One region of the Bradyrhizobium sp. OAE829 genome, then DNA from elsewhere that is predicted to be linked to it. Evidence: predicted binding sites of a transcription regulator. Region 1 holds the regulator's gene; the other holds the start of a gene.

Region 1 (4,828 bases):
TTCTTCAGCTCGACGCCGCGGATCCTCACCGGCGAAAACAGCAGCGTGTTCGACATTGTTGTTCCTTGCTCGCGCCCTCTCCGGTTTCCCGGAATCCTGGGCATCGCTCTCCCGGCAAGCTGCCGGCGGATGCCTGTTATTGTTTTGCGGTGGTCTCGGTCTTGCTATCCGTTTTGGCTGCCTTCGGTTTCGCGGGCGGCTTGGCGGCAGCTTTCGGGGCGGCATTGTCGCTGCGCACGGTTCCCCAGGGATCGGTGCTCTTTTGCTCCGGAATATTGCCCAGCGACCGCTTGTAAGCCCGCTCGGCCTCCTTCTCCGCCGCGATATCCGATCGCGTCTTTTCCTTGTCCTCCTCCCCGTATCTTTGAACGGGTGCCTGCTGGGCCAACGCCGGCCCGGCCAGCAAGACCATCACAGCCACGATGCCAATCATTTTCATGCGATCACTCCCCGGACGTTCCTGGCAAACGAATAGCACAGCTCCCGCGCCAGCCTAAATGCTGGATTGGGCGGAAATTGCTCGCGAAAACGCGCATTTCGCCGGCTGCAGCCAGTCGTTGCCCAGAGCGGCCCAGTTTTGTAAACGTCTGGCATGAATGCCCCGCTTCTCCCCAACTCCGCCGACGCGCTGCTGTTCGATCTCGGACGCGTCGTGCTCGATATCGACTTCGGCAAGGTGGTCGCCACCTGGGCCGGCCATGCCCGCTGCGAGCCCGCACAGCTGGTCGAGCGGTTCTTGCCCAATGACGCCTGGCATCGTCACGAGCGGGGCGAGATCAGCGACGCCGAATTCTTCGCAGGCCTGCGAGTCTCGCTCGGTATCGGCATATCCGACGCCGAGTTCCTGGAAGGCTGGAACGCGATCTTCGCCGGCGAAATGCCCGATATATCAGCATCGCTGGCGCGCGCCGGACAACGCCTGCCGCTTTATGCCTTCTCCAACACCAACAACGCGCATGTCGTGCATTTCAGCCAGGCCTATGCCGGCGTGCTCGGCCATTTCCGCGAAATCTATTTGTCATCGACGATCGGGCTTCGAAAGCCCGATGCGGCGGCCTATGATCATGTCGTCAAGGCGATCGGTGTTCCCGCCTCCCGCATCGTGTTCTTCGACGATTCCGCCGCGAACATCGACGGCGCGCGGGCGCGCGGCCTGGCCGCGGTGCATGTGACAGGGCCGGATGACGTCGCAAAGGCGCTTGCCGCGCTGGGAATTTGAGAGGGTGTTGCCGTGGCCCTGATGCCGGTCGTTGATGCACTGGCCGCGATCCTTGCGGGCGCCGATCCGTTGGCGGAAGAAATGGCCGCACTCGACACCGCCTGGCATCGCGTGCTCGCGCGCGACCTTGCGGCAAAGCGCACGCAGCCGCCGCAGGCGATGTCGGCGATGGACGGCTATGCGGTGCGATCGACTGATGCCGCCGACCTCTCCGCGCGGCTGAGGGTGATCGGCGAAGTCGCGGCGGGCCGCCCGTTCGAACGCAAGGTGGGGCCCGGCGAAGCAGTCAGGATTTTCACCGGCGGGGTGATCCCTGATGGCGCCGACGCCGTCATCATCCAGGAAGACACGGCCGCCAGCGGCGAGCACATCACGATCACGGAAACCGCCAAACCGGGACGGCATATCCGCGCCGCCGGCGCCGATTTCCGCGAGGGCGATGTGCTGCTTACCAAAGGAAGCCACCTCACCGAACGCGATCTGTCGCTCGCCGCCGGCATGAATTATCCGGAACTCGCCGTGATCAGCCGCCCCAAGGTGGCGGTGCTCGCCACCGGCGACGAGCTGGTGATGCCGGGCTCGAGCCCCGGCCCCGGCCAGATCGTCTACTCCAACGGCTACGCGCTGCGCGCGCTGGCGCGGGCCGAGGGCGCCGAGACCATCGATTTCGGCATCGCCGCCGACACGATCGAGGCGACCACTGACGGCATCCGCCGCGCCCGCGCATCCGGCGCCGACATCCTGATCACGATGGGCGGCGCCTCGGTCGGCGACCACGACCTCGTCAAGCGCTCGCTGGAGGCCGAGGGCGTCGCCATGGCGTTCTGGCGCATCGCGATGCGGCCGGGCAAGCCGATGATGCACGGGCGCCTCGGGGCGATGCGGGTGATCGGCCTGCCCGGCAATCCGGTCTCGTCCTATGTCTGCGGTTTCCTGTTTCTGGTGCCGCTGATTCGCGCGCTGTCGGGCCGAAAGACCATCCATCACGCGCGCGAGACCGCCCTGCTCGGCCGCGATCTTCCCGCCAACGACCAGCGCGAAGACTATTTGCGCGCACGGCTCGAGCGGCGCGAGGACGGCGCGTTGATCGCGGTGCCGGTGAGCCACCAGGATTCGTCGCTGCTTGGAAATCTCGCTGCGGCACGGGCGCTTTTGATACGTCCGCCGTTTGCGCCGGCGGTGCCGGAAGGCACGCCATGCGAGTTCCTGCGCCTGCCGGAATGACGTATCGCGACGGAATGTTCGGGCGAACGCGGCGCGCGTTCACCTGAAATTAAGTGGTTGCGGAACATGTATCGAACATATAGTGTCCGTTCATGATTTGTTTCGAGAGCTAGTGTCTACAAACGGGAGTTTTGGACTTCCGAATTTGAGACCGCACTCGCAACCGAGAACCGCGAATCTGAAGAACCGCGAAACTGAAGATCGCGAAATTGAACGACCACGAACTACGACGCGCCAACCGGGGGATTGCTCGAGATGCTTACGCGCAAACAGTATGAACTTCTGCGTTTCATCAACGAACGGCTCAAGGAAGCCGGCGTGCCGCCCTCCTTCGACGAAATGAAGGATGCGCTCGACCTCCGCTCCAAATCCGGCATCCACCGCCTGATCACCGCCCTGGAAGAGCGCGGCTTCATCCGCCGTCTGCCCAACCGCGCCCGCGCCATCGAAGTCATCAAGCTGCCCGAGCTTGCGGGCGCCGGTAACGGCAACGGCCGCCGCGGCTTCACCCCAAGCGTCATCGAAGGCACGCTCGGCAAGGTCCGCGCCGCCAGCGCGCCCGCCGAGGACGACGGCAACCGTCCGGTCGCCGTTCCCGTCATGGGCCGGATCGCCGCCGGTACGCCGATCGAGGCGCTGCAGACCCGCAGCCACACCATCAGCGTACCGCCCGACATGCTCGGCTCCGGCGAACATTACGCACTCGAAGTACGCGGCGATTCCATGGTGGACGCCGGCATTCTCGACGGCGACATGGCGCTGATCCAGCGCAACGAGACCGCCGACACCGGCGATATCGTGGTGGCGCTGATCGACGAGGAGGAAGCCACCCTGAAACGCTTCCGCCGCCGCGGCGCATCGATCGCGCTGGAGCCTGCCAACACCTCCTATGAAGTCCGCATCCTGCCGCCGAACCGGGTCCGGATTCAGGGCAAGCTGATCGGGCTGTACCGGAAGTACTGAGGGCGGCCCGCGTCAGATGCAAGCCGCGTGCGGCATCGCAAAAAGCCCCGGCCGTCGACCGGGGCTTTTCGTTGTCCGGAAGTTGGTACAGCCTTAACCGTCGCGGTGCGCCTGCACGCGTCCCACAATTGCCCAGAACGCAGCAAAAACTGGCGGCGTGGCGCGCTGTTTGGTTTGAGGCTTTTGCTCAAAGGCGTGCGAACGGGGGGACGAGACGTGGTCAGCAATATGATCACCAAGATCACCTGGCAGAGGGCGGGCCTGGTGACCGAGCCGGGCCGCTACATGCTCCGGTTCGGCTGGCTGACAGTGACGGCGGAAGATCTCGCGATCTGGCAGCAATATCCGGAGGCCGCCTTCACGCTGGTCGCGCTGCCCGGGATTGCCGACGACGGAAGGGAGCAATTCCATCTCGGCGCCTTCGAACTGCCGCTGCCGCCGATGCCCGAAAATCCGCAGCCGCCGTAGCGCGTTTGTGATCGGGCACGCCGGCCTTTCCGTCGCACTATTGCCCAGAACGGGAATAGACTTTGCTCAAGTCCACTCTGATAGAGGCCAGCGCCTCGAGGGAGGCCGGGTCTCTATCTCTTACGAGGGAGCGATCCGATGTGTGACTATAGTTTGCACGCGATGGCAACGCGTCCTGCTGAGGTCGGCGAGACATTGATTTCGACCACCTTCCGCGGCACCTCGACCCGCGGCTTTGCCAGCGAACGCGATCCCGCAGTTGCGGTCTGCATGCTGCCCGGGACCGAACTGGCCTTCGCGCAAGACGTCAAATACGACAACCGCTGGATCTGGACGCGGACGATCGGTTTTCGCGTCGGCAAGTTCAACACCATTGATCCGCACATCAAGGAACGGCACCACGACGCAATCGAATTTCCCGACGGGAGCCATGTGCTGGTGACGCAGCTTTGCGAGGGCCAGCGCGTCACCGTGCTGCAATTGCCGGTGGTGCATCCGATTCCCGAGCGCGCGGCAACGAAGGCGGGCACGGCGACGACGACACCGCTTTCCACCGGTTGAATTCCGCGCCGCCGGTCGCGCCCCGCCGGGGAACGTGAATCCTTATTCCTCGGCCTGCAGGTCCGCTTCCGACGGGGTCGCATCGACCGCACGCGGCGCCGCACGGCGCGGCGCGAGGATGGTTGTCTCCGCGTCACCCTCGCCCGCGATCGCCGGCGACCATGGGCGATCGACGCCCCGGGGCCTGACGGCATCGATGGTAAATCCGCTGCCGCTTCGCCGCAGCACCATGGCGCCCTGCCGCCGCAGACGCTCCGCATCGATCACAGAAGCGCCGCACGCCGCAGGCGACGGTCTTGCAGTCACCAACAGCGCCGCGCGCTCACAATCATCCGCCAACGCTTCGGGCCGCAGCGCCAATGCCACGAACCCGCCACCGGCGCCCTGCGTCAC
Region 2 (4,828 bases), 4.9 Mb from region 1:
CGCGCCGCCGGGCCCTCGCCGATGATGAGGTCGAGCTGAAAGTCCTCCATCGCGGGATAGAGCACTTCTTCCACCGCCGGGCTGAGGCGATGGATTTCGTCGATGAACAGGACGTCGCGCTCTTCGAGATTGGTCAGCAGCGCTGCGAGGTCGCCGGCCTTGGCGATGACGGGACCGGAAGTGGCGCGAAAGCCGACGCCGAGTTCACGCGCCACGATCTGCGCCAGCGTGGTCTTGCCGAGACCGGGAGGGCCGACGAACAGCACGTGATCCAACGCCTCGCCGCGCTTGCGCGCCGCCTCGATGAAGATCGAAAGGTTTTTGCGCGCCTGCGCCTGGCCGACGAATTCGGACAGCAATTGCGGACGAAGCGCGGTGTCGCCGACATCGTCGCTGCGGCGCTCGGGGGTGACGATGCGGGAGGGCGTGTTCATGCGGCAATTCTAGCACGATGCAGGGGTTTCGCGAGCCACCAGCACAGGCTGGCCGGAATGAGCGCCAGCACGGCGAGGACCGCTGACAGCGACAGCGCCTGTCGTGCAGACCGGACGTCCGGCAAGATCACGGCCGATGATTCCGAGGGCACCATGAAGGTGCCGAATACGACGAAACCGGCGACGGCAATGGCCGCGGCGAGCCACGCCATCCAGATCATGTTGATGCCGCCATAGACCGCAACCAATGCGAATACCAGGCCGGCCGCGACCGATGGCAGAAACGCCGCGAGCATCGTTGCCAGTGCGAGCAGCACGATCGCGACAGAGACCATGGTGCGCAGCGCTTCGAGTTCGAGAAGCGCGAGAAACATCTGCAGCAGCGCGGTTCCGAAACCGACCACGATCAGCGATATCAGCGCCGCAAAGGTCAGCGGTCCTGCAATCGAAAAAATCAGGACGATGCCGATCGCGCGCGCGAAACGCCCGGCAACGGCGCCTGCCGAATAGTCGCGCGTGACGTTGCGGGAGGGCGTGTTCATGCGGCCGTTTTCGGAAACAATGGCCGGAAAAACGACCGTTCATAACGGATGAAGCAGCGCGTCCGCTGTGCAAAGGCGACGGCCTTCTGGCAGTCGGGATCGGTGCTGGCATCCTTGCGATACTGTTCATAGGCCGCGAGGCTTGGAAAGCTGAACATCGCCAAAGCGACGTCGCTCTCGCCTTCGGATGGCAGAAAGTAGCCGTGATGGATGCCGCCAAACCGCGGCAGCAACTCAAGCCACATCGCACCGTAAGCCTCGAAATCGGCGAGCTTGTCCGGATCGAGCTGGTAACGCAGATAACACGTAATCATTTTGTAATGCTCCAGCGCGGTTCGCTCACTTCGCGAGTTCCTTCAGGCCCAACCGGATCAGCTGCGCTGTTTCCGCATTCTCGCCGGCGCTGCGCGAGGCGGAGGCAATGGCGGCTGCGGCCTGCGGCTGGCCGTAACCGAGATTGACCAGCGCCGAGATCGCGTCGGTGACCGGACGCGGCGCGCGATCATTGTCGATGGCGCCGGAGAGATGCACCAGCGCCGGATCGACGTTGGCAAAGGCCGGCGCCTTGTCCTTCAGTTCGGTGACGATGCGTTCGGCGACTTTCGGCCCGACGCCGGGTGTGCGCGTCACCGCGGCCTTGTCGCGCAGCGCTATCGCGTTCGCAAGCTCGGCCGGCGGCAAGGTCGAGAGCACCGCCAGCGCGACCTTGGCGCCGACGCCCTGCACGGTCTGCAGCAGGCGGAACCATTCGCGCTCGATGTCGCCGCGGAAACCGAACAGCTTGATCTGGTCCTCGCGCACATAAGTTTCGATCGAAAGCACCGCGGCCTCGCCGGGCGCGGGCAGCGCCTGCAGCGTGCGCGACGAGCAATGCACCTGATAACCGACACCGCCGACGTCGAGGATCACGTAGTCCTCGCCGTAGGAGTCGACCAGGCCTTTGAGTTTACCAATCATTGCCACAATCCGGATTGGACGCTCGTGACCGCATTGGTGAGGGACGCACCGGCAGATGGGTTCCCTCCCCCCTTGCGGGGGAGGGTTAGGGAGAGGGGTGCAGCTTGCTCGAATGCCTGACGCATCGCAAAGGCAGAATCTTCATCATCGATCGCGCTGCAAAGCTCATTGATACATCGCGGTCGTGCATCTTCGGCCAGAGCCCGGGGCTTACCCCTCTCCCCAACCCTCCCCCGCAAGGGGGGAGGGAGCCTGAACAGCGCGCCCACCTCACTTAGTACTGTGCCGTAATTACCGATCATAGGCCCGCCACCTTCAGCCGCAGCGCCGTGCTGGCGCGGTGGTGGGCGTGCGTGATCGCGATCGCCAGCGCGTCGGCGGCGTCGGTGGATTTCGGCTCGGCCTTCGGCAGCAGGATCTTGAGCATGACAGCGATCTGGTTCTTGTCGGCATGACCGGCGCCGACCACCGTCTTCTTGACCTGGTTGGGCGCGTATTCGGCAACCGATATGCCGAACATCGCCGGCGCCAGCATGGCGACGCCGCGCGCCTGGCCGAGTTTCAGCGTCGCAACGCCGTCCTTGTTGACAAAAGTCTGTTCGACCGCGGCCTCCATGGGACGGAAATCGCCGAGCACGGCGGCGAGGCCTTCATGGATCGCGAGCAGCCGGCTCGCCAGCGGCTGATCGTCCGGCGGCTCCACCGAGCCGCAGCCGATGAAGACCAGCCGGTTGCCCTCGGTCTCGATCACGCCCCAGCCGGTGCGGCGCAGGCCGGGGTCGATACCGATAATCCGGACGGGTTGGCGAATCGGAGGAGATGTCATGGCCTGTGATAACGCCAGAGCACCGTGAACGAAACATAAAGAGAACGGTCATCCCCTGCCCAGGTCGGCAAGACCAGCGTTGTCATCCGCGCGAAAGCGGGGATCCAGTATTCCAGAGGTGGTTGTGAAAAGGCCGAAAGGCCGCGGCGTACTGGATCGCCCGGTCAAGCCGGGCGACGACAGTTGAGAATGGGGCGGCAATCGAGAGGCTACCCGCCCATCTTCGCCATCAGCGCGTCCGAGACTTCGAAATTGGCGTAGACGTTCTGCACGTCGTCGTGCTCGTTCAAATGGTCGATCAGCTTCAGCAGCTTCTCGCCGGTCTCGTCGTCTACCGGCACCGTGTTCTGCGGCTTCCAGGTCAGCGCCGCCTTGCGGGCCTCGCCGAATTTCGCTTCCAGCGCCTTAGCGACCTCGCGAAACGTTTCCTTGGAGGCATAGATTTCGTGGCCGTTCCCGCTCGAAATCACGTCGTCGGCGCCGGCTTCGATCGCGGCATCCAGCATCGCGTCATCGGACGCGACCTTGGCGTCGTATTCGATGATGCCGGTGTGGTCGAACATGAAGGAAACCGATCCGGTTTCGCCGAGGTTGCCGCCGGACTTGGTGAAGTAGGAGCGGATATCGGAGGCCGCGCGGTTGCGGTTGTCGGTCAGCGCCTCGACGATGACGGCGACGCCGCCGGGGCCATAGCCCTCGTAGCGAATCTCGTCATAGTTTTCGCCCTCGCCGCCGCTCGCCTTCTTCACGGCGCGCTCGATCGAATCCTTCGACATGTTTTCCTGGCGAGCGGAAATGATCGCCGCGCGCAGCCGGGCGTTCATCGCCGGATCGGGCTGGCCCATCTTGGCCGCGACGGTGATTTCCCGCGCCAGCTTGCCGAACAGTTTCGACTTCTGGGCATCCTGCCGTCCCTTGCGGTGCATGATGTTCTTGAATTGGGAATGGCCGGCCATGCGGGGTCTCTTGGATTCGTTCGTGAGCGGAATTGGATGAAAACGCGGCCTTATAGGCCGTCAACCGGCCAAAATCAAAGATTCAAGGCCCGTTCTGGTACTTAAGTAGTGCCCGTAAGATGGAATATGAGGCAGTTGTTAACCATGACTTCATGCCCGGATGAGAGGATGCGCCCCACATTCTCAACTTTTAAGAGCCCTCATGGCGTTCGGTTTATTTCGAAAGCGAGAGCCGGAAGCGACCGCGGCTGCCGTCGAGCTTAAGGTTCCGGCGGTTGTGGCTGCGACCGACGCGCCCGCGCCCGAAGGCGATTCGGCCAAGGATATCCTTGAACTGCTGGAACTCGAACTCGGCGGCATGATCCGCCAGCTCGAGCGCGCGGCCCATTCGGTCGCCGGCGGCGCCGAGGCCACCGCAACGACGCTGACCACCATCCGCCACCGCACCGATGCGCTGACCGGCCGCACCACCGCGGCCCAGAGCACCGCGACCACCTTCTCGCAGGCGGCCGACAAATTCACCCATTCGGCCCAAGGCATCGGCGAGCAGGTCCGCGACGCCGGCAAACTCGCCGACCAGGCCAGCGAGGCCGCCCGCGAAGCCCGCGCCAATGTGGACCGGCTGCGCGAATCGTCCGCGGCGATCGGCAATGTCGTCAATCTGATCGCGCAGATCGCGCGGCAAACTACACTGCTGGCGCTCAATTCCACCATCGAGGCCGCGCGTGCCGGCGAAGCCGGACGCGGTTTTGCGGTCGTCGCCACCGAGGTGAAGGCGCTCGCGGTGCAGACCCAGAACGCCACCGAGGAAATCACCAGGAAGATCGAAGCGCTGCAGCGCGACGCCGCCGGCTCGGTCGACGCCGTGCATCGGATTTCGCAGGCGATCGAATTGATCCGGCCGGTGTTCGACAACGTCAACGGCGCGGTTGCCGAGCAAAGCCAGACCACCGGCGAAATGTCCGACAATGCCGCCTCCGCCTCGCGCTTCATCGTCTCGGTCGGCGAAAGCGCAACCGAGATCGACGTTGCGACCAAGCAAGCCGAAGCGCATGGCGAAAGCGTCGCCAATGCCGGCCGCGCGGTCACCACCTTTGCGCAGAAGCTCAAATC

Evidence for each region. Region 1 encodes LexA, which represses DNA repair genes until DNA is damaged. Its sites were predicted from a motif close to TGTTCNNNNTGTGTTCNG; they were not measured.
Region 2: a site for LexA is predicted at 2,789-2,806, ahead of ruvC (crossover junction endodeoxyribonuclease RuvC). Genes of this name have one in related genera too.

The regions. Positions count from the first base shown of each region.
Region 1 covers NZ_JBEPOE010000001.1:517,513-522,340, forward strand. Annotated here, with positions in the region: gene ABIE49_RS02375 (NADH:flavin oxidoreductase/NADH oxidase) at 1-56, opposite strand, end outside; gene ABIE49_RS02380 (hypothetical protein) at 137-433, opposite strand; gene ABIE49_RS02385 (HAD-IA family hydrolase) at 593-1,219, shown strand; gene ABIE49_RS02390 (molybdopterin molybdotransferase MoeA) at 1,232-2,443, shown strand; gene lexA (transcriptional repressor LexA) at 2,699-3,406, shown strand; gene ABIE49_RS02400 (hypothetical protein) at 3,635-3,874, shown strand; gene ABIE49_RS02405 (hypothetical protein) at 4,013-4,435, shown strand; gene ABIE49_RS02410 (ComEC/Rec2 family competence protein) at 4,478-4,828, opposite strand, start outside.
Region 2 covers NZ_JBEPOE010000001.1:5,459,113-5,463,940, reverse strand. Annotated here, with positions in the region: gene ruvB (Holliday junction branch migration DNA helicase RuvB) at 1-434, opposite strand, end outside; gene ABIE49_RS26205 (hypothetical protein) at 431-976, opposite strand; gene ABIE49_RS26200 (NIPSNAP family protein) at 973-1,290, opposite strand; gene ruvA (Holliday junction branch migration protein RuvA) at 1,316-1,933, opposite strand; gene ruvC (crossover junction endodeoxyribonuclease RuvC) at 2,232-2,759, opposite strand; gene ABIE49_RS26185 (YebC/PmpR family DNA-binding transcriptional regulator) at 2,969-3,715, opposite strand; gene ABIE49_RS26180 (methyl-accepting chemotaxis protein) at 3,918-4,828, shown strand, end outside.